DNA from 3 places in the Pseudoalteromonas sp. DSM 26666 genome. Region 2 is predicted to be linked to each of the others. Evidence: predicted binding sites of a transcription regulator. Region 2 holds the regulator's gene; each other region holds the start of a gene.
The links. The regulator ArgR, encoded in region 2, controls arginine synthesis, uptake and breakdown. The targets are predictions, from matches to a motif close to ANTGAATANNTATTCANT.
Positions count from the first base shown of each region.

Region 1 (11,031 bases), on a different contig from region 2:
CCTGGTAATTCTTTTTTAAGTGTAATAGCTTGGCTTGTTAAGGTGACCACACCAACAGGTGTCGCTGCAGGAGCAGAAGCCTTAGGTTGTTCAGCTACCTGATCACAACCACTTAAAGCAACAGAACCAACGAGGGCCGAAAATACAAAAAAAGCGATGCGGGAACGCTGCATGTCAAATACCTTTTAGTTTAGAATGAACGATCATTCTAAACTATAGTACAGCAATTAAAAATAGCCACTGAGCAACATTTACACATTTTTACAATTGAATAGATAAGTAACACAAACAATAGCTGAGTTATTTAAGCAACACCCATAAAAAAAGCAGCCAATGAACTTTCATTGGCTGCTCTTAAGCTATGTTGGCTGTCATTATTCGTTGTCAGTATTAACTCTAGAGACTAGTAACTGCTCAATACGAATTCCTTCCACGTCCACAACTTCAAATTTAAAACCTGCAAATAAAACAAACTCTGCGCGTTTAGGAATATGTTTCATGGTATAAATTAAATATCCGGCCACGGTTTCATAATGATTTTGATCAGGAAATTCATCAATTTCAAGTACCTTCGCCAGCTCAACAATCGGGGTTAAGCCATCCACTAACCAAGAACTCGCGTCGCGTTCAATAATTAACTCTTCACTTTGATGAGTAATTAAATCGCCCATAAAACCTTTCATTAAATCTTTAACCGTAACAATCCCAACCACCAAAGCATACTCATTAACTACCACCGCAAAAGGATGCACAGCGGTTTTAAACGCATTTAACGCTTCAGATAAACTCAATGTTTCGGGCAAGTAAAAAATATCTTTATCAAGCATGTCATCGTTAATATTTGCCGCCTCACCTTTGAGTACTTGGCGTAAAATATCTTTAGACTCAACAGAGCCAATTAACTTATCAAGATTACCTTTGCACACTAAAAAGTGATTGTGCGGATGATCTATAATTTTATTTGCTATATCGTCGCTAGATTCATCAATATCAAAATAAACAATTTGCTCACGCGGTGACATAACGCTTGATAAGAAACGCGCTTCTAAATCAAATACATTTCCTATTAAATCATACTCTTGTTGCTGTAAACTGCCATATTCAGCACCAGCATCCATCATCGCAACAATATCTTCAGTGGTCACAATATCTTCACGTTCACTGGGCACTTTAAACACCCGTAAAACAATATTGGTTAAGCCATTAAAAAATAATACCAGTGGCGTGAGCGCAAAAGTAACCCAGCGCATAATTGTCACCACCCTCACGGCAACGGCCTCAGGTAAAATCATCGCTAAACGCTTTGGTAGTAAATCGGCAAATAAAATAAATAACGAGGTAATAATTAAAAACGATAATACAAAGCTAATTTGCCCAAGTAATGGACCTTGATAAAACAGCTGTAGTATTTCTTGCATGTAAGGAGACAATGCTTGCTCGCCAACAATCCCGCCTAATATCGCAATCGCATTGAGCGTAATTTGGATCATGGCGAAAAAAGCCCCAGGCTGCTCTTGCAGCTTTAAAACCGCCAAAGCGTGCACATTGCCCTCGTCCGCCATTACTCTTAACTTAATTTTGCGTGAAGCGGCAATCGAAATTTCTGACATCGCAAATAACGCACTCATCAAGATTAATAACGCAATCCCGATTAAATCACCCATTTATAACTCCAAAATAATCGCTTTTACAAGCAAAAGCAGCTGGATTATAGACGCTTTTATAGACAGGGCAATTGATATTTAAATAATATTAATAACTAATAAAAATCAAAAGCTTAATATTTATAGTTTAGACTCATATGAAGAAAAAGCCGCGCTAAGTTGTTGCTTTACGTTATCGGGTAGATTTTTATTACAGGCGAAATATAAAGGGGCTTGATGGGCATTGATGGGCATGAGTAATTCGAGTTGTAATTTATTTAATAAATGAGATTGTTCATGGTTTATTCGCTGCGCTGGTATAACAACTAAATCAATACTCGAACTTCGGGTTTGGATTATCTTAAAAATATTATCAAAACTACTAAACAGCATTAAATTTTCGTTTTCTTTAAAGCCCTTTGAAATTAAGTAATGATGGCTGTAGTTATCTTTTAAAACCGCAATACGGTATTGCTTTGCCTGCTCTAAATTAGTTAAGGAAATACCTTTGCTTTTAAGGGAGTAAAAATTAGTGTCAAATTGGGCAAGCTTAGCAAACCAAATAAAATTATGTTCCCGCTCAGGCGAACGAGAAATAGAAAATATACAGGTTTGGGGATCTCTCAGTGCAATATTGTAAGCCATACTCCAATCGTTTACAGAAATTGAATAATCAATACCTACGCTATCAAGCACTAATCGGACTTTATCGGCAGCATCACCTACTAAATTGTTATTCGCGTCCAGATACTGCGCAGGCGCGAAGTTCTCTGTTACAACAGTAAGTTTAGCCACACAATGATGACTTACAATGAGCAATAATACACAATACCACTTAGTCACAATAACCCACTATATAAAATTTAAGATGTTACTTTTTTGATAAAAGCAAATTTAATATAGCGGATTATTTACAAATAGCCAATTTTGACCTTTAGGATTAACGATTCATTGCTGCAATTAAGAATGCTGAAATTTTAGCGCCTTCTCTAAGCGTCGTCTCTGAGCTTGATTGACCCACTAATGAGCTGTCGGTAAACGGCGCGATTTCCATCATATCTGCACCGGTTATTGGAAACTCATCGGCAATGGCTGACAAAATATCAAGCGCATGCTGTGGTGTTAATCCATTTTCTTCAGGTGTACCTGTTGCTGAGGCAAATTGAGCATCTAGTGCGTCAATATCAAAGCTTACATACACTTCATCAACCTTGTCAGCCTTTAGTTGCGCGATTGTATCGGCAGCAACAGCGGCTGCGCCACGCTCAATAATTTCAGCAGCCCAGTGCTGTTTAACGCCAAAGGTACTTTCCCAATGTGATTTAGGCTTACCACTTGAGCGAATACCAAATTGAATTAAATGATGTGGCGCGGGTAAAAATTCTAAAATATGGGTACACCAAGAGCCAAAACATAAATCGATACCCAAACGCTCTACGAGTAAGTCGGTGTGAGCATCAAAATGAATAATTGCCGTACGTTTACCTTGCTCGCGTTTGGCTTTTAAATACGCTTTTGTTAACGGGTAACTAATAGAATGATCGCCACCAATACCAAAAATGCCTTTATCTTGGAATGTCGCATAAAAGCTGTCACATACATCTTCGGTAATAGACAGTGGACTTACGAAATGATCGTTATTGTCATTGCCATAAAGCGCTTTTTGGCAATTGGTAATTGTTGCTTCGTTTAAGTATTTATCGTGTAATAAATGCGGTATTACGCGCACATCACCTAAGTCAAATGAACGACACTGTGTTTGTTGGTCAATTAAAGCTGAACGTAAAAATAAAGGCCCCCAGTTTGCACCGCGTAAAATACCACCACCACAATCAGAGCTGATCCCCAGCATAACCGCTTTGTGGGGTGAGTTAGGTAATTCATTTAGCGAGTCACGCCATAAAGCATCGACATTTTCAGTTTGACCATATAATTTATTTCTGAGTGCTGCTTTGCGTTCTTTTGCCGTATTAACCGTGAATACACCGTCGCCAGGTGCACATAAACAGTGTTCAACTTTATTTTTAAATGCTTGAAATTGTGTGCTCATTGTAAACCCTTTTTCAATCTGAATATCTTGTCTATTATTGAGTAGTTATGCAAAACGACGAACGCTGAATAAATTAAAAATTAATTGTCTGTGGTTATAAAAATCACTGAACGTTGTGTTTTGCGAGGTTAGGTCAGCGGCAAAACAATACAAAACCTACTAACTAACCTTATGAATATAAACAATTTAAAATTTAGCTAACAACTCTTTTAGCTAGCTACTGGTTTGCTCTGAGGTATGAATATAGTGTCTGAGCAAACAAGTCAACTGGCTCATTTTGTTAGTAATTTTAGCCATTGATTGAATATTCAGAGTTGATGAATAAATCAATACGGACATCCGTCCTGTACTTCATTTAGGTTTCTCGTAATCATGTTAAATTGACAACAACTCTTATTAAAAAGGCTTAGTTATGGAAAAGGTATTTCACTTAGGACTGTGTATTGATGATTTAAAAGGTGCAAAACTGGCTATTGTTCCAGGGGATCCAGATCGTGCAGCACGCATTTCACAGTTCTTAGATAATCCAACCTGCCTTGCTCAAACGCGTGAGTTTCACATTTATTTAGGCCAATTAAACGGCCACTCAGTGGTTGTATGTTCAACCGGTATCGGCGGCCCTTCAACGTCAATTGCGGTTGAAGAACTGGCTCAACTTGGCGTACGTAGCTTTCTTCGCATTGGCACAACAGGCGCGATTCAGCCGCACATTAACGAAGGCGATATTTTAATTAGCCAAGCCTCAGTTCGTTTAGATGGCGCGAGTCAGCATTTTGCACCGCTGTGCTACCCTGCTGTTTCTGATTTTTTTGCCACTCAAGCGATGGTAAAAGCCTGTGAAAACCTAAACATCGATTTTCATATCGGTATCACCGCTTCAAGCGATACCTTCTACCCAGGGCAAGAGCGTTACGATACGCATTCTGGTTATGTTCCTAAGTCATTACAGGGTAGCTGTGAAGAATGGCAAAAACTAGGCGTGATGAACTACGAAATGGAATCGGCTACTTTATTTACTATGTGTGCCGCTCTTGGCCTACAAGCAGCCTGTGTTGCAGGTGTATTAGTAAATAGAACACGTCAAGAAATTCCTAACGTAGACCACGGCGAGATTGAGAAAAAATCGGTTGCCGTGGTACTTGAAGCCGCTAAAGTGTTACTTGGCTAATGTTGCACTAATAACCTCAAGTGTTGGCAAGCCAGTAAAGCTTGCTAACACAGCTTTTGCCACCCCTGATTGGTTTTCATGACCAGCCGTTTCTAATAACGTAACTGATTTAACTGTTTGCTTATCAAAGCTCAATCCTGCTAAAAACAACTGACTCACAGCACTTTGTAATGGCGATAAACTCGGGCTGTACGCTGCATTTTCTGCATAGCTGCCATAAAAATCACCGTTTTCAAACGTACTTATTTTTACTGCACTGTAATTTTGGCTGTATGGCACATAAGCCGCTAAAGCATAGCTCATCAGCTTTTCATCAAGTTGTTTGTTTTCAAAACAATTAGTTTGCTCTGCTGGGTTAAATAAGCTGTGCTCATTGCCTAAATCGGTTGGTCCAAATGAATGAGGTAATAACTCTGCCAATTTAAAGTTTTGTGCTGGCAGTAAAATATCAAGCTCTTTCGCATCAGCGAGTTCATTCATAAATTGACGACAGTACCCACATGGGACATCACTAATCGCTATTTTAAGAATTTTTTTACCGCCATTTAACCAGGCATTATTAATTGCAGATTGCTCACCGTGCACCACTAAACTAAGTGCTTGATGATCAAACTCAGCGTTAGCGCCAAAGTAAAAAGTGGTGTTTCCTTGTGAATCGAGCCCTTTTACAATTGCGCCGACATGAAATTTGGAAATAGGTGCAACGGAAAACTCTGAAGCCATAGGCACTAAGCCTTGTAATAATGCATCGTCGCTAACATTAAGCTCGGTGCAAAGCGCTTTAATATCGCTTGAATATAAAATACCGCGTTGAGTTTTTAATTGACTGCGTAGAGCTTGCGTTTGCGCTACGTTTAGAGAAATGTGTGAATTGCTAAGTGCTGTATTATGTTGCACTTTAAAAGTTGCTGAAGCCATAATAGTTTTTATTTGTTCAATGGCCAAGTAGTGTAAAAGGTTGGCAAACTAAATACCAGCCTATTCAACGTAAAAAAAGGGAACACGTCGTGTGTTCCCTCTAAAACTAATCTAGTTTTGGATTAACCTGTATTACGCATACCCGCTGCAATACCGGTCATAGTGATCATCAAGGCATTGTCTATATCATTTTCATTGCCTTTATCATCGCCGCGAGAACGACGTAATAACTCAACTTGTAATACATTAAGCGGGTCGGTGTATGGGTTTCTAAGCCCAATAGACTCTTTGATCCAAGGCTGATCAGCCAATAAGCTTTTTTGTGGGCTTAATGATTGCACTAACGTCATCGCCTCACCAAGTTCCTCTCGTAAGGCAACACCTAAAGGCTTATACATCTCTTCCACCAGCGCATTATCGTAATGCTCACTCAACCAGCTATCCGCTTTACTAAATACCATTTCTAGCATTTCTAAACGTGCTCTAAAGAACGGCCATTGCAAACTCATTTCGCTTAAGGTTTCAATCCCATATTTTTCAAGCGCGGCTTTAAGTCCACTTAATGCACCTAACCATGCAGGTAACATTAACCGGTTTTGACTCCACGCAAAAATCCATGGAATAGCACGTAAGCTCTCAACCCCTCCATTTGGATTTCGTTTTGCAGGCCTTGAGCCTAACGGTAGTTTTGACAGTTCTAATTCAGGTGTCGCCATTCTAAAGTAAGGCACAAAGTTTTCATCGTGGCGCACCACATTACGGTAATGCTCACACGACACATCGCTAATTAATGCCATTACTTCGCGCCACTGTGATTTAGGCTCTGGTGGTGGCAATAAATTACTTTGTAGTACCGCACCTGCATAAATATTTAAGCTTTGTAATGCCACATTGGGTAATCCAAACTTAAAGCGGATCATCTCACCTTGCTCTGTTACCCTAAGCCCGCCTTTTAACGACCCCGGCGGCTGAGAATGCAATGCTTGTGCAGCAGGCGCACCACCACGTCCAACCGTACCACCACGTCCATGGAATAAAATAAGCTCAATACCGCGTTCATCCGCTAGTTGTACGAGCTTATCCATTGCCTCATATTGTGCCCAACCAGCAGCCATCATGCCTGCATCTTTGGCTGAGTCTGAATAGCCAATCATTACATTTTGGGTGTTTTTAATGTGTCCACGGTACCACTCGTTATTTAAAAGCGTAGTGATGACGTTGTGGCCATCGTTTAAATCATCCAAGGTTTCGAATAAAGGCGCCACAGGCAGTTCAAAACCACAGCCAGACTCTTTAAGTAATAGCTGCACTGCTAATATGTCAGAGGCAGTTCGTGCCATAGAGATAATGTATAAACCAAAGGTTTTTTCATCTTGCTGTGCAATAATATCAAAGGTGTCGAGCACCTCTTGCACTTCTGGACTTGGTTGCCAATGCCTAGGAATTAGCGGACGACGTGAATTGAGCTCTGTCAGTAAAAAAGCTTGTTTGTCTTGCTCTTCCCACTGATTGTAATCGCCAATACCTAAATGACGGGTTAACTCAGAAAACACATCGCTGTGTCTTGACGAATCTTGTCGCACATCCAGTTTTGCCAAACGCAAACCAAAGCTATTTACACGATGGATCACATCTAATAGCAAGCCATCAGCAACCACTTGCATATTGCATTTTAATAATGAGCGATAACACACCTCAATTGGGTGCTTAATTTGGTTAATATCAGTAATTAAATCTTGCGACTCAGTACGCTTATTTTTAATTTTAGCGCTTAAGTACATTACTGTTTCAGCCACTTGATTTTTAAGCTCTTTAAGCACGGCTCGATAAGGTTCAAACTCTTGCCCTGCCAGTTTAATAAGCTCATCGCTGGCATCAGACATAGAAAGTTCAGCACACAAAGTTTCTAAATCACGCTGGTATAAATCCAGCGCCATCCAACGGCCATGATCGAGTACTTGCTTTGTCACCTCGGCGGTTACAAACGGGTTACCATCTCGATCCCCCCCCATCCATGACGTAAATTCTATCGGACTGTAGTTAGCTGGTAGCTCAAGGCTCAAATGCTGTTTAACATGCTGGCTAAACTCACGTAAAAAACGTGGCACGGCATCCCATAAGCTATTTTCAATTACCGCATAGCCCCATTTAGCTTCATCAACAGGGCTTGGGCGAGAACGACGAATATCGTCAGTATGCCAAGCTTGGCTAATTAGCTGCGCAATTCGATTTAATATCGCTTCGCGCTCTTGCGCAAGGTTATCGGTGCGCTCAAGTGATGCTAAACAGTCGCTTAGTTCAACATGTTTGTTAATAATAGTACGGCGAGTCACTTCGGTTGGGTGAGCGGTTAGTACTAAGTTTATGTGGAGTTTTGAGAGTGTGTCGGCTAAATGATTATGATTAAGCTGACCTTGTTCGGCCTTTGCTGCTAACGTTTTTAATGTTTGAGTGAGAGGATTTAGTTGGCAAAAACCAACATCATTAAAACGTGATACGGTATGAAACTGCTCTGCAACATTAGCTAAGTTTAAAAAATGATTAAATGAACGGGCAACCGGTAAAAGCTCCTCATCACTGAGCGCATGGAGTACATCAATTAACGCTTGGCGATCGGCTTCATTGCCACTGCGAGATGATTTTGATAAAGCCCGAATTTCTTCTACTTTATCTAAAATCTCTTGTCCTTGGGCATCTTTAATAGTTTGTCCTAATAATTGACCAAGTAGATTAACATTACCTCGCAAGGCGGCATATTGTTCACTCATTTCTAGCTCTCCTTCGTTTCTTGGAGACCTATTAATATCACTAAGAGGGAATATTTAATAGATCCATTTGCATTGTCTTGTCGTAAAAAAGCATATGTAAAATAAACACAAAGCGATAACATGATCATTTTTTACGATGGCAATTGCCCACTGTGCAATGCAGAAATGCAACATTTAAAACGTGCCGATGTTGATCATAAAATTACACTAGAAGATTTAAACGCGGATGATTTTAGTGAGCGTTTTCCCGCAATTGATAAACAAAATGCCATGGATTTATTGCACGCCCAAACTGATAAGGGGCAGATGATTTACGGCTTAGACGTCACTTATCAAGCTTGGCGCACCGTTGGGAAATACCGTTGGCTTAAAATAATTCGTTTGCCCGTAATTCGCTTTTTTGCCGATCATGCTTACACTTTTTTTGCAAAATACCGCCATCATATAAGCCGTTTTTTAATGCCCAAAGCGCAGTGTAGTAATGGTCAATGCAATATCAAATCTAAAGGTGAAAAATGAAAACAGTGATTTTATTTGGCGCCAGTAGCGCCATTGCACAATCCTACGTAAGTCATTTAAATCAGCAAGCAGCACAATTTAATATAATTTGTGTCAGCTCATCGAATATTGAGCATAATGATGACAAGGTAACCTATTTCCACAGCGACTACTCGGCGCAAAGCCTAAAAAAGCTAACCGAGTCGTTAAAATCTCAGCAAGTTGATATAGCTCAAGTGATTATATTTAATGGTCAATTACACAACGACCAGCACATGCCAGAAAAAAAGCTTGAAGAAATCAACAGTGATTATTTTATGCAGCTTATGCACTCTAATACGCTTGTACCCCTGCTGTGTTTGCAAAGTATAGTGCCGCTGCTTAATCATAAAACTCACTGCACAATTACTGCTTTGAGCGCTCGTGTAGGCAGTATTAACGACAATAAATTGGGTGGCTGGTATACCTATCGCGCATCAAAATCAGCACTTAATATGTTATTTAAAACAGCCGCCATTGAACTTGCTCGTCGCGCTAAAAATACCAAACTTGTTTTATTTCACCCGGGTACTACAGATACACAGCTCTCTAAGCCATTTCAGAAAAATGTGCCCGCAGATAAACTGTTTACCCCTGACTTTGTTGCTCAGCAATTATTTAAATTTACTTACGAAAACCCACAGCTAGAACTCAACGGCGAACCTGCCTACCTAGATTGGCAAGGAAACACCATAAAATGGTAAGGAACAAACACATGCATTTTTCGAAAGACCGCATAGCCGCACTTGAAAAACATACCCGTACACACTTTATCAACTCACTTTCAGGGTTTAAAAGTGCAAACTTAATTGGCACACAAGACTTACAAGGTAATACTAATCTAGCCATTGTCAGTTCAGTTATTCATTTAGGCGCACACCCACCGCTAGTAGGCATGATAATGCGCCCGCACAGCGTACCAAGGCATACATTCGAAAATATTATAGAAACAGGCGTTTATACTATTAACCAAGTAAATAGTGATATTTACCAGCAGGCACACCAAACATCGGCACGTTACGCTAAAGATGAGTCTGAGTTTGATGCAACGGGTTTAAAAACAGAGTACTTAAACGACTTTAAAGCGCCTTTTGTTGCACAAAGCCGACTAAAATACGCAGTAAAATTTGTAGAGAATCAGCATTTAGCTGTTAATGGCACTGAGCTGGTTATTGGCGAAATAATGGATGTTTATGTAGATAAATCAGCACTCCAAAGTGATGGCTTTTTAGACTTACAAGCCATCGATACCGTTGCAGTAACCGGATTAGATAGCTACCACACGGCGAATAAGCTCAATCGTTTACCCTACGCGAAAAAATAGACCAAGGTTATCAAGTCCTTGGGAATGAGGGACTTGATAACTCCCCCTATTTGTTTAATCCCTTGTTCACTAATCGCAATTAATTTGAATTGAACGCATTTAGCCTACACACTATGCAAAATTTTGTAGGAGAAATATATGACCACAGTTGGTATTGGTACACACACACCCGAACAAGCACTTGCTAGTTTAAGCAATATGACCCACTCAATAACGCCAATTCAGGCCGATGAGTATTTAGTGCGTATGGCAAAAGCGCAAGCTTATATGCAAGCTAATAATATTGATGCGATATATTTAAATGCAGGTACCAACTTAACGTATTTTACCGGTATGAAATGGTACGCTAGTGAACGACTAGTCGGCGCTATTTTACCCGCCATGGGTGAGGTGCAATACATTGCCCCCCATTTTGAAATTGGCTCTTTAAATGGCTTTAAAGTCATTGATGGCCCAATACACGGCTGGCAAGAGCATGAAAACCCATTTGAGCTATTCGTTAAAGTGCTGAAACAGCTTAATATTAGCGACACCGCTACCGTGGGTATTGATGAGAGCGCACAGTTTTTTATTTTTGATGGCATCAATAAAGCCAGTTCAGGATTAAAACTAGTTAACGCACA
Region 1 covers NZ_FPAR01000002.1:174,164-185,194, forward strand. Annotated here, with positions in the region: gene BM380_RS04750 (efflux RND transporter periplasmic adaptor subunit) at 1-173, opposite strand, end outside; gene BM380_RS04755 (polyamine export protein PaeA) at 375-1,664, opposite strand; gene BM380_RS04760 (substrate-binding periplasmic protein) at 1,785-2,438, opposite strand; gene BM380_RS04765 (arginase family protein) at 2,584-3,693, opposite strand; gene udp (uridine phosphorylase) at 4,106-4,861, shown strand; gene cdd (cytidine deaminase) at 4,850-5,779, opposite strand; gene ppc (phosphoenolpyruvate carboxylase) at 5,902-8,547, opposite strand; gene BM380_RS04785 (thiol-disulfide oxidoreductase DCC family protein) at 8,668-9,066, shown strand; gene BM380_RS04790 (SDR family NAD(P)-dependent oxidoreductase) at 9,063-9,788, shown strand; gene BM380_RS04795 (flavin reductase family protein) at 9,800-10,408, shown strand; gene BM380_RS04800 (M24 family metallopeptidase) at 10,547-11,031, shown strand, end outside.
Region 1: BM380_RS04765 (arginase family protein) is a predicted target of ArgR. The motif match lies at 3,730-3,747, and genes of this name have one in related genera.

Region 2 (11,031 bases):
TCAGCTACGATAGTTACGTATTTACGGTTTAAAGGACCTTTTTGTTCAAACTGAACTTTACCATCTGCTTTTGCGAAGATAGTGTGGTCTTTACCGATACCTACGTTTGCGCCTGGGTGGAAACGAGTTCCACGCTGACGAACAATGATGCTACCCGCTAGAACTGATTCGCCACCAAAACGCTTAACACCTAGGCGTTTGCTTTCTGAATCGCGACCGTTACGAGTACTACCAGCTGCTTTTTTATGTGCCATTTCTAAGTACCTCTAATTAAGCGCTAATGCCAGTGATTTTAACTTCTGTGAACCATTGACGATGGCCCATTTGCTTACGAGAATGCTTACGGCGTCTAAATTTAACAACCTTAATCTTCTCACCGCGACCGTGTGAAACAACCTCAGCTGTTACTTTACCACCGTTTACGAACGGTACACCAATCTCGATCTTCTCACCATCAGCAACTAAAAGTACTGAATCAAATTCAACTGCTGCACCAGTTTCAACGTCTAATTTCTCAAGACGAATTGTTTGACCTTCAGTCACACGGTGCTGTTTACCACCACTTTGGAAAACCGCGTACATAATTAACTCCGTCTGTGCGCCCTCAAATCGACGCAACTAAAATATTCTTCAATAGGGCGCGAAGTTTACGCTAATGCGTAAAAACTAGCAAGCCTCTTTTTGTAATTAAATGAATAAAAAGTAGCTGCATTGAGAGCAATTCAATATTTCCCCTATTTTATATTAAAATCCCCCTTTGCCAAGCGCTTTTTAACGGTTACAGAAAATAAATTAGCAATAGCAAAGCGAGCCTATGTAGTTCAATTAACCGCCAGGGGTGATTCAAAATTAAACCAGGATGTTTAATCAATTATTCACAAGGTTAATAGGTCATTTAACCTACTTAAGGGTGTTTTTTTAAGGAATCATCACAAAATATCGAGCTAATGCATTTTTTGTTGTACAATCTGCGCCGTTCACACATTAAAATTGGCTCGGAGATCAATGGATATAAAAGCTATCCAGGCGTTAATCGAAAGCGATATGAATGACGTCAATCAACTAATACATGCGCAAATGCGCTCAGATGTGGCGTTAGTTAATCAACTTGGTTTGTATATTGTTAACAGCGGTGGCAAACGCGTTCGCCCTATGTTGGCTATTTTGGCGGCTAAAGCGCTAGGTTACCAAGGCAAAGATCACATTACGCTAGCAACTATCATTGAATTTATTCATACCGCAACGCTTTTACATGATGATGTTGTAGATGAATCTAATTTGCGCCGTGGCACACCTACAGCAAATGCTGAGTTTGGTAATGCTGCTAGCGTACTGGTGGGTGATTTTATTTACACCCGCTCGTTTCAGCTAATGGTGGGTCTTGGTAAAATGCAAATAATGCAAGTACTGGCTGATGCAACCAACATTATTGCTGAAGGTGAAGTGCTGCAATTAATGAACTGCAACGACCCTGATACCACTGAAGCCAGTTATATGCAGGTTATTTATTCTAAAACCGCCAAGCTATTTGAAGCAGCGACGGGTCTTGCGGCCATTATTACTGAGCAAGACGATAGTGTACTAGAGGCACTTAATTTGTATGGCATGCATTTAGGTACTGCTTTTCAGTTAGTGGATGATGTTTTAGATTACAACGCTGATGCCGACCAACTTGGTAAAAACATTGGCGACGATTTAGCTGAAGGTAAGCCGACGTTACCTCTTATATATGCAATGCAACACGGTAGTGAGCATCAAACACAGTTAATAAGAGACGCTATTGAGCACTGTAATGGTATGGAGCACCTTGACGAGATACTGGCTGCACTTAAACATACCAATGCCCTTGAGTTCACAATGGAAAAAGCCGAGCAAGAAGCTAATAAAGCAATTGCCTGTTTAGATTGCTTAGCTGAGTCGAGTTACAAGCAAGCACTAATTAGCTTAGCTAGAATAGCGGTTGACCGCGACCACTAAGTAATACTGTGTAGATAATTCCGAGCAATAAAAAAGCCTGCAAATGCAGGCTTTTTTATGGGTTAATTTTGGCTATTACGCCATAAAATCAACACCTTCTTTGATATCTTTTTTCAGCGTTTCAAGCATGTCATTTTTAGCTTGCTCTTCAAATGCGCTTAAAGTGCCGTAAGAAAGAATTTCTTCTACGCCATTTTTGCCTAAACGTACTGGGTGTGCAAAGTACTCTGCATCGCCATTTTCAACAGCAACGTATGCATAATCTACAACGTCTTCACCTTGTAAGCCTTTAACTAAAGACATACAAAAACGTGCTGCAGCAGCACCCATAGATAATGTTGCAGAACCACCGCCCGCCTTAGCATTAACTACTTCAGTACCTGCATTTTGGATACGAGGAGTTAGTGTAGCTACTTCTTCATCAGTGAAAGTAACACCTTCAACTTGAGAAAGTAACGGTAGAATGGTTGTGCCTGAGTGGCCACCAATCACTGGTACTTTAACACTTGCTACGTCTACGCCTTTAAGTTCAGCAATAAACGCTTCAGAACGGATCACATCTAAAGTTGTAATACCAAATACACGCTTAGCATCGTAAGTACCTGCTTTTTTGAATACTTCAGCAACAATAGGTACAGTTCCATTAACTGGGTTAGTGATAATACCTACAAGCGCTTTAGGACAGTTAGCAACAATGCCTTCTGCTAATGTTTTAATGATACCAGCGTTAACATTAAATAAATCTGCACGATCCATACCTGGCTTACGTGGCATACCCGCTGGGATTAAAACAATATCACAACCTGTTAATGCTTTATCTAGTGCATCTGCACCAAAACCTTCAACTTTTACATCTGTTGGGATATGAGAAAGGTCAACAGCAACACCAGGAACTACTGGCGCAACATCATATAGTGATAATTCTGAACCAGCTGGTAAGCCTGTTTTTAATAATAAAGACAACGCTTGACCGATACCGCCTGCAGCACCTAATACAGCAACTTTCATTGGAATTCTCCGTGATTTGAGGAAGGAAATATTTGTGGTTTATAAGATAAAGAAATTAACGACTAAAAACAAATTTATCCTGCCTATTTTAGCTATATTTTCGACCATAGTTGTAAACTTTGCTGTTTAAACGCAGCAAAACCTAAACAACTGCTGCATAAATATGCATTTTTGTGTAGAATTTGCAGTATCGACAACATAACTAATTAGACACTATGCAACCACAAGACAAACAAGAAGCATTGGTAAAAGCCTTTAAAGCACTTTTAAAAGAAGAGAATTTTGGCTCACAAGGCGAAATAGTTGACGCATTAAAAGAACAAGGCTTTGATAATATTAGCCAAAGTAAAGTGTCGCGGATGTTAAGTAAGTTTGGCGCGGTACGTACCCGCAATGCAAAACAAGAAATGGTGTACTGTTTACCTGCCGAAATGGGTGTACCAACCGCTAAAAGCCCGTTACGCCAGTTAGTTATTGACATTATGCATAACGAAATGATGATTATTATTCGCACCAGTCCTGGCGCTGCTCAGCTAATTGCCCGTTTACTTGACTCATTAGGTAAAGCAGATGGCGTATTAGGAACAATTGCCGGCGATGACACTATTTTTATTGCGCCAGCGAAAGTATCAGAAATAGACCTCACATTAGAGCGTGTGCGTATTTTGTTTGATACGGTTTAAACTCGTTTGGTTATCACTGTTACGGCTATACTAATACGTAGCCGTTACTGGCTTGTTTTATAGCTGCTTTAGAAATCGCACTGAGGGTGCAAAAAACGCAGAGCCCATATCTGCTTGAGTAAAATCAAGCCAATGGTCGTAATACTCCCCCTGCCCTAATCGGCTATTGAGTACTTTCTCGAACGCATCCCCTTTAGCCGAGCACGTAATCATTAACATCCCCTGCTCATACACGTCGCCATAAGGCATACTTTGATTTAGTAATAATGCTTGCCCCTGTTCATCTTTTAATTCACTTCGGGTTGCATGGCTGCTTTCAAGTGCGGGGCTTATTAGGGTATTGTCGAGACGAGTACGCCCCATTATTTGTTCTTGTTCTTGCAACGACAAGTGCTGCCATAACGTTAAGTCATGTTTATAGCGCTGAACATGAATATAGCTGCCTTGATCTTCAAAGCTATCAGGCTTATTAACGAGGGCCGTTACCCGTTTTTGACGACCATGCGGAGTATCGCCCGCATAAATAAAACCATTAAAATCACGGCCATCTAAAAAACGAAAATTTCGAATTTGCTCCACCAGCTCAACATCAGGGTTGAAAAGTTTTAATATTTGCAATGCAAACAGGTGGTTTACATCTTCTCTGTCTGAGCGGATTTGTACAAATAAATCGCATGGCCTTGCACTCATCACAAAATCGCTATGGGTGATATTAGGAAAGCTTTGCAGCTCACTTGGCATATAATCAGGCAGAATGTGTGGCCAATATTGCGCGCCAATGGCGACCATACAAGAAAGCATAGATTCAGAGAATTGATCACTAAACTCATCTTCAATATCGCTCACTTTTTTAAGCTTAGCGCGAAGTGATTCGTCGTGACCATCAAGTACATTAAAAAATAAGTGCAAACCGTGTAAGTTTGCTTCAGCACAAATCCCTGATTGCGCTTGCGCCATTATTATTCCTTACTTTTTAGAGCAAAACACAGCGATTAATTACGATTCAAAAAAATTCACCGTGTGCGGTTTTATTTTTATTATAACCTGTTCATTAATTTCAAATGACTGGCCATACTGGGCTGCAACTTCTATTTCTTGCTCATCAATAACCACAGTGTATACATAAGCAGAGCCAATAAAGCGACTACTTAATATACTAACCCGCTCAGATTGCTGTTGAGTATCGTTATTACTAACAAGTTCAAGTTGATGCGGACGCACATAAATAACGCCCTTATCCGCCACGCCATGCTGCTGTGGCTGTATTGATTCAACCACCCCAAACTGCGTTTGATATTCAGTAGCGGTTAATACGGTTGCGCTTAAGTATATGCCCTGACCCAGAAACTCTGCAACCTCCTTTGAACGTGGTTTAGCAAAAAGCTGTTCTGGCGTACCTTGCTGCGCAATTTTACCTTGGTGCATAACCGCAAGCGTATCTGAAAAAGCAAACGCCTCTTCTTTTGAGTGAGTAACAAACACAGCCGATACTTGCTGCGCCTTAATAATGCGTCTAATGTCGGCAATTAACTCAAATCGTACTTGGGTATCAATATTAGAAAATGGCTCGTCAAGTAACAGTAAGCTAGGTTTATATGCTAATGCGCGTGCAATCGCTACTCGCTGCTGTTGCCCACCAGAGAGTTGATGAGGGAATCTATCGGCGCAGCCTACCAAGTGTACCAGCTTTAGCATTTCACTTACGCGTGCGTGTTTATCTGCTTTGCTCATGCCGCTTAGCCCAAACGCAATATTATTAGCCACCGTTAAATGCGGAAATAACGCATAGTCTTGAAACATCATGCCAATATTACGATGCTCAGGTGAAACAAACGTCTTAGCATCACTGACTAGCTTACCATCAATAAATACCTGCCCTTGTTTGGCTTCAATTAATCCTGCAATGGCTTTTAGTGTGGTGGTTTTACCGCAGCCACTGGCTCCGAGTAAACACACTATTTCGTCTTTACCTAAGGTTAAATCTAAATTATCTATCACCTTAGTCCCGTTATATGCATAGCTCACGCCTTGTAAAATCAAACTACTCATTTAGCTACGTTGCTCCATTGAACGGTTAATAAAATATAACGGAATAAACCCCACCACCACAATAAACAAAGCCGATATAGAGGCCAGCTCTAATTGTTCATCGCTTACATACTGAAACACATGAGTTGCTAAGCTTTCAAAATCAAAAGGCCTTAACAACAAAGCTGCGGGTAGCTCTTTCATACACTCGATAAAGACCAATAAACCGGCGGTTAATAAGCCTCGGCGTAATAAAGGTAAGTGCACAAAGCGTAATGTGCGCCCTTGGCTTTTTCCCATTGACTGGCTTGCCATATCAAGGGAGGGACTAATGCGTGAAAAGCTCGACTCAATAGCTCCGTGTGCAACGGCGTAAAACCGCACTATATAAGCAAAAATAATAGTGAGTAAGCTGCCAGTAAGTAATAAACCAATATCTAAATCATAAGGAGCTAAAGTGCGGTTGATAGTATTTTCTAATAGGGTGAGTGGCAACAATACCGCTATCGCTAATACTGTGCCGGGTAACGCATAGCCCGTACTGGCCAAACGCCCGGGTATTAATGGATTTTTTTGTTTAGCAATGCGCTGATAAAACACCACTAAAACACTCAGTATAATAGTCACCACACTGACTACAGCCGCCACTTTTAAACTTTGCCATGCATAGCTAAAAAACTCACTATTCCACGCTTGATCAAAATACATAACTGCATATTTGAGCAATACAACCATCGGAATAATAAACGAAATAATTAAAATAAAGCTACAAAACCCCGTTGCTAGCCACGCAGACTTGCCTTTGAGGATATAAAGCGCCTCGCTGTTCACGCTCGATTGACGCTCAAATACCGCTTGGTTACGACGGCTAAAACGCTCGGTGATCAATGCTAAGAACAGCAATAACAACATCACCCCTGAAATTTTTGCTGCTGCAGTTAATGAATAATAGCCAAACCAGGTATCGTATACGGCAGTGGTTAATGTACTGACAGCAAAATAGCTTACGGTGGCAAAATCAGCCATGGTTTCCATGCTGATCAAAGCAAGTGCCGCTACAATGGCACCACGGGATAATACAAGGCTGACTTTAAAAAAGCTTTTCCATGCATTTAGCCCCATTAACTGACTGGCTTGGACTAACTTAAAAGATTGTTCTCGCAGTGCAGTTTTAAAAATTAAATATAAATACGGGTAGAGTACCAGCGCAATCATAACAATAGCCCCTGGTAAGGTGCGTATATCAAAAAACCAGTAATCACTTGGCGACTGCCAACCAAACCACTCTCTTAGAGTTATTTGTACCGGCCCCGCATAGTCGAGTAAATCGGTGTACACATAAGCAATAATATAAGTAGGCATGGCAAGAGGCAGCATCAATGCCCATTCAAATTGTTTTTTACCAGGAAAACGGCAATAAGCGGTGAGCCAACCCAGTGGTAACGCAATAAAGCAGCTAAGTAACCCTACACCTAAAACCAGTAATACGGTATTACTTATATAGTCCCACAGTACGGTATTCCACAGGTGGGTAAATACCTCTGAGTCGCCTTGTAAAGATTCTAATAGTAGGAAAAACAACGGGGTCGACAGCAATAACCCCGTCGACCACGCAATAAGCTGCCATTTTGACAGCTGAAATTTATAAGTCATTAAAGATCGAACTTCACCTCATCAATTAGCTTAAGGGCTAACGGACGATATTTGCTAATTTCATCAAGCGGTAAGCTGTCTTCCTTAAAGCTTCCCCATGATGCAACCAAACTAGAAAGTTTCACACCTGGCTTAACCGGATACTCCATATTGAGCGAGGCATACATATTTTGCGCCTTATTGTCTGTCATATACTCTATGAGTTTCAAGGCATTTTCAGGGTTTTTAGCATACTTAGTAATAACCGCACCCGATACATTTATATGTGATCCTCGGTCAGTTTGATTTGGAAAGTTAATATGAACGGCTTCAGCCCATGGTTTTTGTGCTTCGTCTTGCAGCATTTTGCCCAAGTAATAACTATTACCTAAGGCTAAATTACATAAACCTTCTTTAACCGCTTTAACTTGCGCTCGATCGTTACCTTGAGGTTTACGCGCTAAATTAGCTTTTACACCCTCGAGCCATGTTTTCGTCTGTGCTTCACCATGATGAGCAATCATAGAAGCCACAAGGCCTAAGTTATATGGGTGTTTGCCAGAGCGAGTACAAATTTGTCCTTTGTATTGCGGCTCAGCAAGCGCTTCGTAGGTAAGGTTAGGCAATGCGCCTAAACGCTCTTTTGAAGAGTAAACATTACGCACGCGCTTAGTGAGCGCTACCCACTGACCATCGCCATCACGAAATGCCGCCGGGACATTATTATTAACCTGCTCGCTTTCTATGGTTTGCGTAAGATTTAGCTCTTCTAATTGAATTAAAGCACTAAAGTTTGAGGTTAAAACTAAATCGGCTTTGCTGTGTTTACCTTCACGCTTAACACGTTCTATTAAGCCTTTTTTAGCAAACACCACATTGGTTTTAATGCCCGTTTGCTGTGTAAAATCGTCTAAAATAGGTTTAATTAAAAAAGGTTGTCGAAATGAGTAAATATTCACAACATCGGTTGCAACAGCCGGTGCTGAGGCAATTAACCCAACAACAAGCGCGAGTGTTTTTTTCATATTGTCTTACCTAACTAATAATTATTATCATTAATTTTACCGCGATGAACTAAAAAGTGCACACTTTATATAATCACTTCGTGATAAATACGCCCAAAAAAGAAAACCCTTGTAAGACATCTCTTACGCTTATGACAGCTAATGAGTAAAAACACTCTGTTTAACACCCCAAAAACATAGCAAGTTATTGTATTTTATATAATTTAAAAATATTTCATTTGTAAGAACCTAAACCATAAGCGGTTTTATCCTACATTTACTGCAAATCACTCTCTATAATTAACCCATAAATAAGCAACGACGCTTACCGAGTAAATGGAAACGGACTAACTACTCGAATACCAAGGTTTGGTTTTTAGGATAACAGGGATTTAAGGACAGGCTCAGGATGAGTATCGCAATGGAATGTTGCATAAGGGATAGCATCAGGATGATGCGTAATGGATAACAACACGGAAAAGTTGTTGCTAAAGGATAGGGAATAAAACGGACAGGCCTTAGGGCAACACAACGGAATGGTAGCAAAAGGAATGCACTCGGATGTGCAATAAGGATTGGTAATAGATTTTACCTTACAGGATGTTTTAGGGATTTATGGAGACAGGCCCGGATAGCCTATATTACATAGAACTAGAAAGTAATATTGTAATAACACGGATCGTAAAAATTGGAGTTGATTAGGTTCAATTGCAGGATGCAACAAAGTTAGAAGATTCCGCAAGCGCGACTAGAGATGGTTCGCGCTTTTCTTTTGCCTGAAAATCAGCGGTCAGCCAAGATTATATACATTCAAACTATGAACAAGCATTAAATCCAGCCTTTTCGTATCACCATCTTGCAGTTTATTCCGGCCTGCCTTTGTTGCGCTTACCGAGTAAATAGGCGTCGCGAAATTTGATAAAATGCTGTTCTAATTTAGTACTCGCATCAACCTCATTCGCTAATGCCAATACCATAATAGCCACTTCTGCCGTACCTAACTGGTGAGCATGGGGTGCTACACGTAATCGGTAATCTGAGAGCTTTTGTGCGGTAATAGAAAGCACGGGCAAATTATCTAGATAAGGACTTTTGCGGATCATTTTTTTAGCTTCACGCCATGTACCATCTAAAAATATAAATAAAGGCGTTTTACCTGCAACAGGCTCTACTTGCGTTACTACTCTATCTGTTTCAACATCTTCAGCAGGAAAAATCACAAAAGGCTGATATTTATCATTATTCAATAATGCTAATAAAGCAGGATCTGGGGAGGTTCTATCCCAGCGAAACGCATAATTGTCAGGGACTATTTCAGCAATTAAACGCCCTGTATTAGACGGTTTAAAACTTTCATTATGATACATCAGTAAACAAACCGCAGCGTCGCAACTTGCGTACTCAGCGCCCTCACAAATACAGTAATACTTGGCAATTAAGCATTGCTCACAGCGGTCCATCTTACCGCCCCGGGCATTAAACTCGCGTCGAGATTCACTTATTTGCTGGGCACGTAACGCTAAAACTGAATTTTTGAAACCTTGAGTCACTGTGGTTTATTACCTATAAATTGATGGCTGCGCATTGTAGCTAAAATAAAAGGGAATAGATATCAGCTATCAGCTATCAGCTATCAGCTATCAGCTATCAGCTATCAGCTATCAGCTATCAGCTATCAGCTATCAGCTATCAGCTATCAGCTATCAGCTATCAGCTATCAGCTATCAGCTATCAGCTCAAAATAAAAAACGATACCAACAAAAGCTAGTTTTGTTTTATCTATTTTTGAATTGGCGGCTATAAAAACAAAAACCCAGCAAAAGCTGGGTTTTTAAAAACTAAATTAAAAAGTTAAATTACTTCTTCTTTTTAACTGCTTTTTTGTTTGGTAAATCAGTGATTGAACCTTCAAAAATTTCAGCTGCAAGGCCGATTGATTCGTTCAATGTTGGGTGAGCATGAATTGTTAGCGCTAGGTCTTCACCATCTGCACCCATTTCAATACCTAGACCGATTTCGCCCAGCATTTCGCCTGCGTTAATACCAATCATAGCACCACCGATAATACGGCCGCTCTCTTTATCAAAAATAAGCTTAGTAGAACCTTCAGTACGTGAAGAGGCAATTGCACGACCCGATGCAGCCCAAGGGAATACTGCTGTTTCAATGCTTAAACCTTGCTCTTTGGCTTCTTTTTCAGTTACACCCGCCCATGCAATTTCAGGGTCAGTGTAAGCAATTGAAGGAATACACTTAGGATCAAAGTAATGTTTTTGACCAGAGATAACTTCAGCAGCAACATGACCTTCATGAACCGCTTTATGCGCAAGCATAGGCTGACCCACTAAGTCACCAATTGCAAAAATATGTTCTACGTTAGTACGTAATTGCTTATCAACGTTAATAAAACCACGCTCATCAACATTCACACCCGCTTTATCAGCGTCTAACATGTTACCATTTGGTGTACGACCTACAGCAACAAGTACTTTGTCGTAACGTACTGGCTCTGCTGGTGCATTTTTGCCTTCAAAAGTAACATATAAACCGTCGTCTTTTGCTTCAACGCCAGTTACTTTAGTTGAAAGCATCACGTTAAACTTGTCTTTAACATGCTTTTGGTAAATTTTAATGATGTCTTTATCAGCAGCAGGAACAAGTTGGTCTGCAAATTCTACAACATCAATTGCAGAACCTAG
Region 2 covers NZ_FPAR01000003.1:166,574-177,604, reverse strand. Annotated here, with positions in the region: gene rpmA (50S ribosomal protein L27) at 1-254, opposite strand, end outside; gene rplU (50S ribosomal protein L21) at 271-582, opposite strand; gene ispB (octaprenyl diphosphate synthase) at 1,006-1,977, shown strand; gene mdh (malate dehydrogenase) at 2,053-2,985, opposite strand; gene argR (transcriptional regulator ArgR) at 3,201-3,668, shown strand; gene BM380_RS06975 (Dyp-type peroxidase) at 3,726-4,625, opposite strand; gene BM380_RS06970 (ABC transporter ATP-binding protein) at 4,665-5,717, opposite strand; gene BM380_RS06965 (ABC transporter permease) at 5,718-7,349, opposite strand; gene BM380_RS06960 (Fe(3+) ABC transporter substrate-binding protein) at 7,349-8,353, opposite strand; gene BM380_RS06955 (tRNA-uridine aminocarboxypropyltransferase) at 9,196-9,882, opposite strand; gene lpdA (dihydrolipoyl dehydrogenase) at 10,189-11,031, opposite strand, start outside.

Region 3 (11,031 bases), on a different contig from region 2:
TTGTAAGAAAACACATATTTAAATGCCATGGCTTAAAGCGAATTCAAAGTGAGGCCATGAGTAAAGGGATTGATAGAGCACTGCTTGAAACAGTGGTTGAAGAGCTGGAAATAGATTGGTTTGAGCTCGCGCAGGAAGCGTACAACAAAAAATATTCAACGACACCGGCAAACCTCGAGTACAAAGAAAAAGCTAAGCGCGTGCGCTACTTAATGTATCGAGGATTTAGCTATGATCAAATAAATTTTGCAATGCAAGCACAGTAAATACAGGTGAGACTTTCACATGCAGCACATGACTACCGCACAAATTAGGCAACAGTTTTTAGACTTTTTTGCCAGCAAGCAACACCAAGTTGTTCCTTCTAGTTCGCTTATACCGGGTAACGATGCCACGTTGTTATTTAATAATGCCGGTATGGTGCAATTTAAAGATGTATTTTTAGGCGCTGAAAGCCGCCCTTACACACGCGCAACCAGTTCGCAGCGTTGTGTGCGCGCTGGTGGTAAACATAACGATTTAGAAAACGTAGGTTACACAGCACGTCATCATACCTTTTTTGAAATGCTAGGTAATTTCAGTTTTGGTGATTACTTTAAGCAAGATGCAATTAAATTTGCGTGGGAGTTTTTAACTGAGGTTGTAAAACTACCAAAAGAAAAGCTGTTAGTAACTATTTACCATGATGACGAAGAAGCCTTTGGCTACTGGGCTAACGATATAGGCTTACCTGAAGATCGTATTATTCGTATTGCAACGAGCGATAACTTTTGGTCTATGGGTGATACGGGTCCTTGTGGTCCATGTTCTGAAATATTTTATGATCACGGCGAGCATATTTGGGGCGGTCCTCCGGGCACACCTGAAGAAGATGGTGACCGTTTCATTGAAATTTGGAACTTAGTATTTATGCAATACAACCGTCAAAGCGACGGGACTATGGAGCCACTTCCTAAGCAATCTGTTGATACAGGTATGGGCCTTGAGCGTATTTCAGCTATTTTACAAGGTGTGCATTCAAACTACGAAATCGACTTATTCCAAGGCTTAATTGCGGCCGCTGCAAGCGTTACCAATGCACAAGATATGGATGATAAATCACTTCGCGTGGTAGCCGATCATATTCGTTCGTGCGCATTTTTAATTTCAGATGGGGTTATGCCATCAAATGAAGGCCGTGGTTATGTATTGCGTCGTATTATTCGTCGTGCAGTACGTCACGGTAATAAGTTAGGTGCTAAAGGTGCGTTTTTCTATAAATTGGTTGCTGCACTTATTGAGCAAATGGGTCAAGCGTACCCAGAGCTTGCTAAGCAACAAGAAATTATTGAAAAAGTACTACGTATTGAAGAAGAGCAGTTTGGTAAAACGCTTGAGCGTGGTTTAGCTATTTTAGAAGAAAGCTTAAGTGATTTAACCGGGGATGTGATCCCGGGTGACTTAGTATTTAAGCTTTACGATACCTATGGTTTCCCTGCTGATTTAACAGCCGATGTTGCGCGTGAGCGCCAGATGACGATTGACCATCAAGGTTTTGAAGCATGCATGGCAGTACAACGTAAAACTGCACAACAAGCGGGTAAGTTTGGGGCTGATTACAATGACCAATTAAAATCAGACAAGCACACTGACTTTAAAGGCTACGATAGCACTCATTACAGTGGCACAGTGGTAGAAATTTTTGCCGGTGGCGAAGCTGTATCATTACTTGAAGATGGTCAACAAGGTATTATTGTTTTAGACCGTACTCCGTTTTACGCTGAATCAGGCGGTCAAATTGGTGATAGCGGAACAATCACAGTAGCCGGCGGTGAGTTTGTGGTGACTAATACCACTAAACTGGGTAATGCTTTTGCTCACCATGGAGCAGTTCAAGGGCGTATTGGCGTTAACGATAAAGTGGATGCAACTATTGACGATGCGCGCCGTGACAGTATTAAGAAAAACCACACCGCTACGCATATTTTGCATGAAGCACTGCGTCAGCTTTTAGGTGAGCACGTATCGCAAAAAGGTTCACTTGTGCAGCCAGATCGTCTGCGTTTTGACTTCTCACATTTTGAAGCGGTGACCAAACAAGAACTGCGCGAAATTGAGCGCGTAGTGAATGACGAAATTCGTCGTAACTTTGCTCTTAACACTGAGCTAATGGCAATTGATGATGCTAAAGCAAAAGGTGCAATGGCACTGTTTGGCGAAAAGTACGATGACGAAGTGCGCGTTGTGACTATTGGTGATTACTCAATCGAGCTTTGTGGTGGTACACACGTAGAGCGTGCGGGTGACATTGGTTTATTCAAAATTGTATCTGAAAGCGGTATTGCTGCTGGTGTTCGTCGAATTGAAGCGGTAACAGGTGCAGAGGCAATTGCTTATGTAAGCGAGCAAGAGCAACAATTAGCTGATGTTGCAGCGCTTGTAAAAGGTGACAATACGTCAGTGCTTGAAAAAGTAACTGCCTTGCTTGAAAAGTCGAAAGGGCTTGAAAAACAAGTTGCCCAGCTTAACGATAAACTAGCCAGTGCGGCAGGTGCATCGTTACTTGATTCAGTGGTTGAAATTAACGGGGTTAAATTGTTAGTGGCCAACGTTGAGGGCACAGAATCAAAAGCGCTTCGCGGTATGGTTGACGACCTTAAAAATAAAATTGGCTCAGGTGTTATTGCCTTAGGTGTTGCCAGCGGCGACAAAGTAAGCCTAATTGCGGGTGTAACTAAAGACTTAACTGGCAAAGTAAAAGCGGGTGAGTTAGTTAATCACATGGCAGGCCAAGTCGGTGGTAAAGGCGGCGGTCGTCCAGATATGGCGCAAGCGGGTGGTTCTGAGCCACAAAATTTAACTGCAGCACTTGATAGCGTAACAGCTTGGTTAACTGAGCGTACTTAAGCTTAAGTGGCACTTATAGTTCAAAAATTTGGCGGCACTTCGGTAGGCTCAATAGAGCGTATTGAAGCGGTCGCCGACCTTGTTGTTAAAACCAAGCAACAAGGCCACCAAGTGGTGGTGGTGCTTTCGGCAATGTCGGGAGAAACCAATCGCTTAATTAATCTTGCCAAACAAATCGACTCTCGCCCGAGTAGTCGTGAACTCGATGTATTACTCAGTACCGGTGAACAAGTCTCTATTGCTTTATTAGCGATGGCCATTATTAAACGCGGCCATTCAGCGGTAAGCTTACTAGCCGATCAAGTAAATATATTAACCGATAACATGTTCGGTAAAGCCCGTGTAGAAGAAGTTGCGGCAACGCGTTTAAAACATGAACTTGAACATAACCGTATTGCTATTATTGCCGGCTTTCAGGGGCGCGATATTGAGGGCAACGTGACCACGCTTGGCCGTGGTGGCACCGATACCTCAGCGGTTGAAATTGCTGGTGCAATAAAAGCCGATGAGTGTCAGATCTATACCGATGTTGATGGCGTATATACTACAGACCCGCGTGTGGAACCTAACGCACGACGTTTAAGTCATGTCACCTTTGCTGAAATGCTTGAGCTGGCAAGTTTAGGCGCTAAAGTGTTACATATTCGCTCTGTAGAATCTGCTGGTAAACACAATGTTCCTCTGCGGGTGTTATCTAGCTTTAAACCCGATGAAGGCACGTTAATTAGTTTTGAGGAGAGCGACGTGACAAGCAATGTCGTATCGGGTATTGCATTTAATCGAGATGAGTGCTTAATTAAGGTGCATGGAATGCCGCAAGGCACCAAACATCTTGCAAAAGTTTTGAAACTTTTTGCTGGTAATGGCATCGAAATAGATATGATTAATCAAATTAATCATAAAGTTGAAAAAGTCGACTATGCTTTTACTGTGCATTTTAATGATTACTTAAACGCACTTGATTTGTTAACGGCTGAGCAACAGCAATTTGACGCACAGGCAATTGACGGATTGACCAATGTGGCGAAAGTGTCAGCGGTGGGTATGGGGATGAAATCTCATTCCGGGGTAGCGAGTTTATTTTTTGATTCGTTAGCACAAGAAAACATTGATGTGATGTTTGTTGCCACCTCAGAGATCAAAATTTCAGTTTTAATAGATGAAAAATACCTAGAGCTGGCTGTTCGTGCATTACATAAGACATTTTTAACAGAAAATGAATAGATTGAGAGTTTTTACTTACTTTTTAGTCTAATTTTAATTAAAATGTTTGTGCGGAATCTTATAATTTTATTGGAACATGGGAGCAAGAGAATGCTAATACTAACTCGTAGAGTAGGCGAGACCCTTATGATTGGTGACGAAGTAACCGTTACTGTTCTAGGTGTTAAAGGAAATCAAGTTCGTATCGGTGTTAACGCACCTAAAGACGTATCAGTTCATCGTGAAGAAATTTACATGCGCATACAAGCTGAAAAGTCTAACCCTAATCCGGGCAATGCTTAATCAACATAGTATAAAATGTGCTAGTTAATATAACTATGACATTTGTAAAAGCCACTCATTGAGTGGCTTTTTTGTTTATAAAATCAATCGTTTCTTCGTCGAGTATTGCCTTAGAAATGTATTGCATACCGCTTTTACTTTTTAACAATAGTCCACAATCTGTAGTAATAATTTCGTTAATGTCGTGCCAAGCTAACTGGTAATTTTTGTAATGATTGGTTGATTTTATTCCGTCTTCGTCGAAGGTGAGAGTGACTTCAGAACCAGACGCTCTGCTTAGCATTTGCCTGGTTACCCACCATGGGCGGCGATAGTAAAAGGCGATGCATTCGAGTAGGGCTAGCATCAGCAAAAATGTACCTAGGTAATGATCTCCTAAACCATAAATACCAAATAATCCCAATACAACAAGCAGTGCTAATAAAAAATATTTAGGTTGCGCGCGTTTACTATAAGGCAGCGATTGGTCGAAGCATTCATAAAAGTAAGGTTTATCGAGTTTATAGGTTGTCGTAAATACCATGCATCTATACTTAAAAGCTATTTTTTATCATTTTAGCAAGCTATGTGGCAAATGCGCAGCTTAAAAAGAATTAATAGTTCAGAGTTTATAATTAATGGGTAGCAACTTGGCGACTAATACTAAACACAAAAAAAAAGCGACCAAATGGTCGCTTTTTAAAAAGGGGCTGAATTAGCAATTTGTTTCTTCAGCGTTGACACCTTCTTTTACTTCTTCACAGGCATCTTCTACTTTATTTTGAACATCTGTCACGGCTTCGTCGATGCGTTCACCTGCTTCTTCTGCATGATTGTCTTCACAACCCATAATAAATGCACTTGCGAATAGGCCAATAGCTGCTGCTTTAAGTGTTGATGATTTCATAATGTAATTCCTTGTATATAAATTTAAAAAAGTTCGTTGTTTCTTATCTACCTGGGGCTTTTACCACGTAAAGCGCCAGAGACAAGTGAAATAACCAGTAAAACTAAAAAGATAAAAAATATGATCTTAGCAATTCCTGCTGCGGCTCCTGCAATACCACCAAATCCTAAAACGGCTGCGATTAGTGCGATCACCAAAAATGTAATTGTCCAGCGTAACATTGTCATCTCCTTGATTTATCTAAGTGTTAAAGTGTTGTTTTTATATAAGCGAGTAATGTGCCAGTATTTTATTTTGTTTTAAATCAATGGTTTAATTTATCTTTTTGAGTTTAGCTTTATATTAGGTTGGTAATTTTTACGGTTTTATCTGTAACTTATTCACAGTGGTGTCTGATGAGACAATAAATAGTTTTTACAGTCGTTACTTTGGTAAGACCAATTAACATTTGCTTTGGCAGTTTTTAGTGGATTAGCTCATTAGGTATATTTTTATGTGTTTTTACAGAATATTAGGGTTTTTATATATTCTTTGTTTATAACGAACATTTTTACCATCTATATATATAGGTTAAATAAGCTATTTTAGGTGGTGTTAACCTTATTGGTGATATGTTACTTTTAGATTAATTGGTTTTACCAATTTACAATGTGTAGACAAAAGAATAGTTTTTGTTACTATTGGTGAATATTTATTTAAATAAACTGACTTTTTATGTATTCAGTTTTGAACAGGGGAGAATTATGGATATAGGGGCTTTGCTCACAACTGCAGGCAATTTAATGCTAACCGGTATGGTGGGGGTGTTTGTATTTCTTTCTTTATTGATTGGTGCAGTGACAGTTATGTCTAAGCTGGCTAGCAAATTTTCTCAGCCAGAACTTGAAGTATCACAGAGAACACCATCTTTTAAATCTCAAGGTGTGCCAAATGAGCACATCGCTGCAATTAGTGCTGCCATTGCTCAGTACAAAACAAATAATAATTAGAGGAGCATACCAATGGCTAAATTAAAAATAACAGAACTCGTACTTCGAGACGCACATCAGTCGCTTTTAGCTACCCGCATGCGATTAGACGACATGTTACCTATTGCAAAAAAAATTGATGACGCAGGTTATTGGTCTATAGAGTCTTGGGGTGGGGCTACCTTTGACTCATGTATTCGTTATTTAGGCGAAGATCCGTGGGAGCGTATTCGCGCGCTTAAAAAGGCGATGCCAAATACACCCCAGCAAATGTTACTTCGCGGTCAAAACTTATTGGGGTATCGCCATTATGCTGATGACGTTGTTGAAAAGTTTGTTGAGCGCGCACACAAAAATGGCGTAGACGTATTTCGTATTTTTGATGCCATGAATGATGTACGTAACTTAGAAACTGCCATAAAAGCGGCGGTTAAAGTAGGCGCGCATGCCCAAGGTACGATTTCTTACACGGTAAGCCCAGTACACACATTGGATATGTGGCTAACACTTGCTAAGCAGCTTGAAGAATTAGGTTGTCATTCAATTTGTATTAAAGATATGGCGGGATTGCTTAAGCCTTACGATGCAGAAAAACTGATTAAAGGCTTAAAAGAAACGGTTTCAATTCCTATTGCCATGCAATGTCATGCAACAACGGGTTTAAGTACCGCAACGTATCAAAAAGCGATTGATGCCGGTATTGATATGCTCGATACGGCTGTATCGTCTATGAGTATGACTTATGGTCATTCAGCAACTGAAACAATTGCTGCAATCGTGGAAGGTACTGAGCGTGATACTGGGCTTGATTTAAACCACCTTGAAGAAATTGCAGCTTACTTTAGAGACGTACGTAAAAAGTACGCTGCGTTTGAAGGCAGTTTAAAAGGTGTTGATGGCCGAATTTTATTAGCCCAAGTGCCAGGTGGTATGTTAACTAACATGGAAAATCAGCTTAAAGAACAAGGCGCTGCTGATAAACTAAACGAAGTATTACTTGAAATTCCACGGGTGCGTGAGGATTTGGGCTTTATTCCATTAGTTACACCGACCTCGCAAATTGTTGGTACTCAGGCAGTACTTAATGTGCTTACTGGCGAGCGCTATAAAACCATCACCAAAGAAACCGCTGGCGTATTAAAAGGTGAGTATGGTTCGACACCTGCTCCTATGAATAAAGAGTTACAAGAGCGTGTACTTGATGGCAGCGAAGCAATTACCTGTCGCCCTGCAGATGTGATCAAACCTGAACTTGAAACGCTTGAGGCTGAATTAAGTAAACTTGCGCAAGAGCAAGGCTTAACGCTTGCTGATGAGCAAATTGATGATGTGCTCACGTATGCCTTATTCCCACAAATTGGTTTGAAGTTTATTAAAAACCGCAATAACCCTGACGCATTTGAACCTGTTCCTAGCGCTGATGATAGCTCCAATAAAGCACCTGAAAAATCAGCGGCAAACAATAAAGGCGTTAAGGCTGAGCAATACAGCGTTAAAGTAGATGGCAAAGTATACGATGTCGTGGTTGCTCAAGGCGGTGAGCTTAAAGAGGTGACGCTAAAAGACTCTGAGCATATTCCACAGTCGGCATCAGTTGCCTCAGGTGAAACTCTTAATGCGCCACTTGCCGGTAATATCTTTAAAATTAAAGTAAAGCCAGGTCAGGTAGTAAATGAAGGTGATGTGGTGATTATTATGGAAGCCATGAAAATGGAAACCGAAGTACGCGCCATGCATACCGGTACAATTGCAGACGTGCTTGTCTCTGAAGGTGATTCAGTGTCAACCGGCGATGCAATGATTGCATTAGCTTAAGGAGTAATTAGAGGATGGATGGTATTTTAAACCTCTGGCATGCCACAGGCATTGCTAACTTTACATTTCCTGGGCTGATCATGATTGCCGTTGGTTGTTTGTTATTATTTTTAGCTATAGTTAAAAACTTTGAGCCGCTACTATTGCTGCCCATTGGTTTTGGGGCTATTTTAACTAATATTCCTGTGGCAGGTTTATCTGACCCTGGTGGCTTACTTTATTATGTTTACTATGTAGGTATTGATACCGGAATTTTTCCGTTATTAATATTTATGGGAGTGGGCGCGCTCACTGACTTTAGTGCCTTAATTGCCAACCCGCGTATGTTGTTATTAGGTGCTGCGGCGCAGTTTGGTATTTTTGCTACCTTATTTGGGGCTATTTTACTTAACTTTATTCCAGGGTTTGAGTTTAGTTTACAAGATGCGTCAGCAATTGCCATTATTGGTGGCGCTGATGGGCCAACCGCTATCTTTCTAGCGTCAAAGCTGGCGCCTGATTTATTAGGCGCTATAGCCGTAGCAGCGTACTCATACATGGCGTTGGTTCCTATTATTCAGCCGCCTATCATGCGTGCGTTTACAACGCCTGAAGAGCGTAAAATTCAAATGCCAGAACTGCGTAAAGTATCAAAAAAGGAAAAAATTATTTTTCCGCTGATGGTACTTACTTTAACTGCGCTCTTTTTACCAGCCGCCATTCCACTGGTTGGTATGTTTTGTTTGGGTAACTTAATGCGTGAGTCGGGTGTGGTCGATAGGCTAAGTAACAGTGCTCAAAACGAAATTATTAATATAACCACCATATTTCTAGGACTAGCGGTAGGCTCTAAGCTTGCTGCCGAGCAGTTCTTAACAGTGGAAACCATTGGTATTTTAGTACTGGGCGCAATGGCGTTTGCTATTGGTACGGCCTCAGGTGTATTTATGGCAAAAGGCTTAAATAAAATATCAAAAACCCCAATTAATCCATTAATTGGTGCAGCGGGTGTATCGGCTGTTCCTATGGCGGCTCGTGTAGTTAATAAAGTCGGTCTTGAAAATAACCCGCACAACTTTTTACTGATGCATGCCATGGGGCCTAATGTAGCTGGCGTACTGGGAAGTGCTGTTGCTGCAGGTATTTTATTAGCACTTGTTGGCAAGTAATATTTAATCCAACCATTAGCGCAGTTTACTGCGCTTTTTTTTTGCCTAAAATTTAATGTTTTAGATTAAGCGGTTTCTTGTATAGGGTTTTTTGTTTAAAGTAATCACTCTTCATTTTTTTAAAAGGGCTGTCAAATGTTACACACTCCGCTGGCAAAATATTTACCCAAGGTTAGTAAGCTTGTATTTGGTTGTATGGGTTTAGGAGGTGCTTGGAATAAAGACGCCATCAACAGTGGGCACTTAAAGCAAGCCCATTCATGCATAGACGCAGCATTTGAAAGCGGGATTAACTTTTTTGATCACGCTGATATTTATACCTTAGGCAAAGCTGAGCACGTTTTTGGTAAAGCGTTGGCTGAACGTCCTGAGCTTAGAGAACAAATGTATATTCAGTCTAAGTGTGGTATTCGCTTTGCTGATGAGAAAAACCCGCAGCGTTATGATTTTTCTGCTGATTGGATTGAGCGTTCTGTTGAGGGCTCACTTAAACGATTAAATACCGACTACTTAGATGTGCTTATGTTGCATCGCCCTGATCCATTAATGGAGGTGGAGGAAGTTGCGCAAATATTTAGCTGTTTAAAAGAAAGTGGCAAAGTGCGTCATTTTGCAGTTTCTAATATGTCTCAACATCAAATAAGGTTTTTGCAGCGCGCTTTAGATATGCCAATTGTAGCAAATCAAATAGAGGCCAGTTTACAAAAACATCAGTGGGTTGATGAGGGCATTTATGTAGGTAATGCCGATGGCAAAGATATAAACTTTACCCCAGGGTGTGTTGAGTATTGTCGTGAGCATGACATTCAAATTCAGAGTTGGGGCAGTTTGTGCCAAGGTTTATACTCAGGCGGTGACCTATCAAAAGCGTCACAAGCGGATGTAAACACGAGTATTTTAGTTAGTAAGCTTGCCGTTTTATATGGCACAAGTGCAGAAGCTATTGTATTGGCATGGCTACTTCGCCATCCTGCATCGATTCAGCCAATTATAGGCACAACTAATGTAGATCGTATTAAGGCATCGAGTGATGCAATTAATATTAACTTAAGTCGAGAGCATTGGTATGAGTTATATATTAGCGCGAAAGGCTGCGCTTTGCCGTAAGTTAATACCCGTTTCAATATTATTTAAACGAATTGGTATAATACAAAGGTGTTGATATGAATATATTTGTCATTTTAATTAGCTTAGTAATTGCTTTGGTGATCATTATTCCTTTGCTAGAAAAGTACCAAAGTAAAATGGGGCTAGAGGGTGCTACCAAATACAGCAAGTATATTTGGCCATTAGTCATGATATCTTTGGTTGTGCAGCTAATTTATGTACTTGTAAATTAAGATTGAAACTTAAATATCACACACAAAAAAGCCTTTGCGGGTAACCCCAACAAAGGCTTTTTTATTTAATCAGTGAAGTGGTTATCTAAGTGCTAGTTGTAGCTCACGATTACGCTCTAGTTGTGCGATAAAGTTATCAGCAATAGGCTTAAATTTAGCAAGCTCTGAACGAGGTAATGGTTCAGACTTAGGTAGTTTTACGGTTTTAGGGTTACGGTGAACGCCGTTAACCAAAAACTCATAATGTAAATGCGCACCGGTTACACGACCAGTTGAGCCAACAGTACCTATTTTTTCTCCCTGTTTTACCTTTTGCCCTGTTCTGACTAGGCGCTTGTTAAGGTGTAAGTACTTAGTAACATATTGAGTACCATGGCTAATAAATACGTAATTACCATTATATTTGCTATAGCCTGCTTTAATTACTTTACCATTACCCGATGATACAACTGGCGTGCCTGTGCGTGCAGCGTAATCAATGC
Region 3 covers NZ_FPAR01000006.1:147,196-158,226, reverse strand. Annotated here, with positions in the region: gene BM380_RS12635 (regulatory protein RecX) at 1-266, shown strand, start outside; gene alaS (alanine--tRNA ligase) at 286-2,886, shown strand; gene BM380_RS12625 (aspartate kinase) at 2,893-4,110, shown strand; gene csrA (carbon storage regulator CsrA) at 4,201-4,392, shown strand; gene BM380_RS12615 (YcxB family protein) at 4,448-4,915, opposite strand; gene BM380_RS12610 (hypothetical protein) at 5,087-5,278, opposite strand; gene BM380_RS12605 (DUF1328 domain-containing protein) at 5,326-5,499, opposite strand; gene BM380_RS12600 (OadG family protein) at 6,022-6,267, shown strand; gene oadA (sodium-extruding oxaloacetate decarboxylase subunit alpha) at 6,280-8,061, shown strand; gene BM380_RS12590 (sodium ion-translocating decarboxylase subunit beta) at 8,076-9,209, shown strand; gene BM380_RS12585 (aldo/keto reductase) at 9,345-10,316, shown strand; gene BM380_RS18345 (hypothetical protein) at 10,373-10,549, shown strand; gene BM380_RS12580 (peptidoglycan DD-metalloendopeptidase family protein) at 10,631-11,031, opposite strand, start outside.
Region 3: BM380_RS12600 (OadG family protein) is a predicted target of ArgR. The motif match lies at 5,961-5,978, and genes of this name have one in related genera.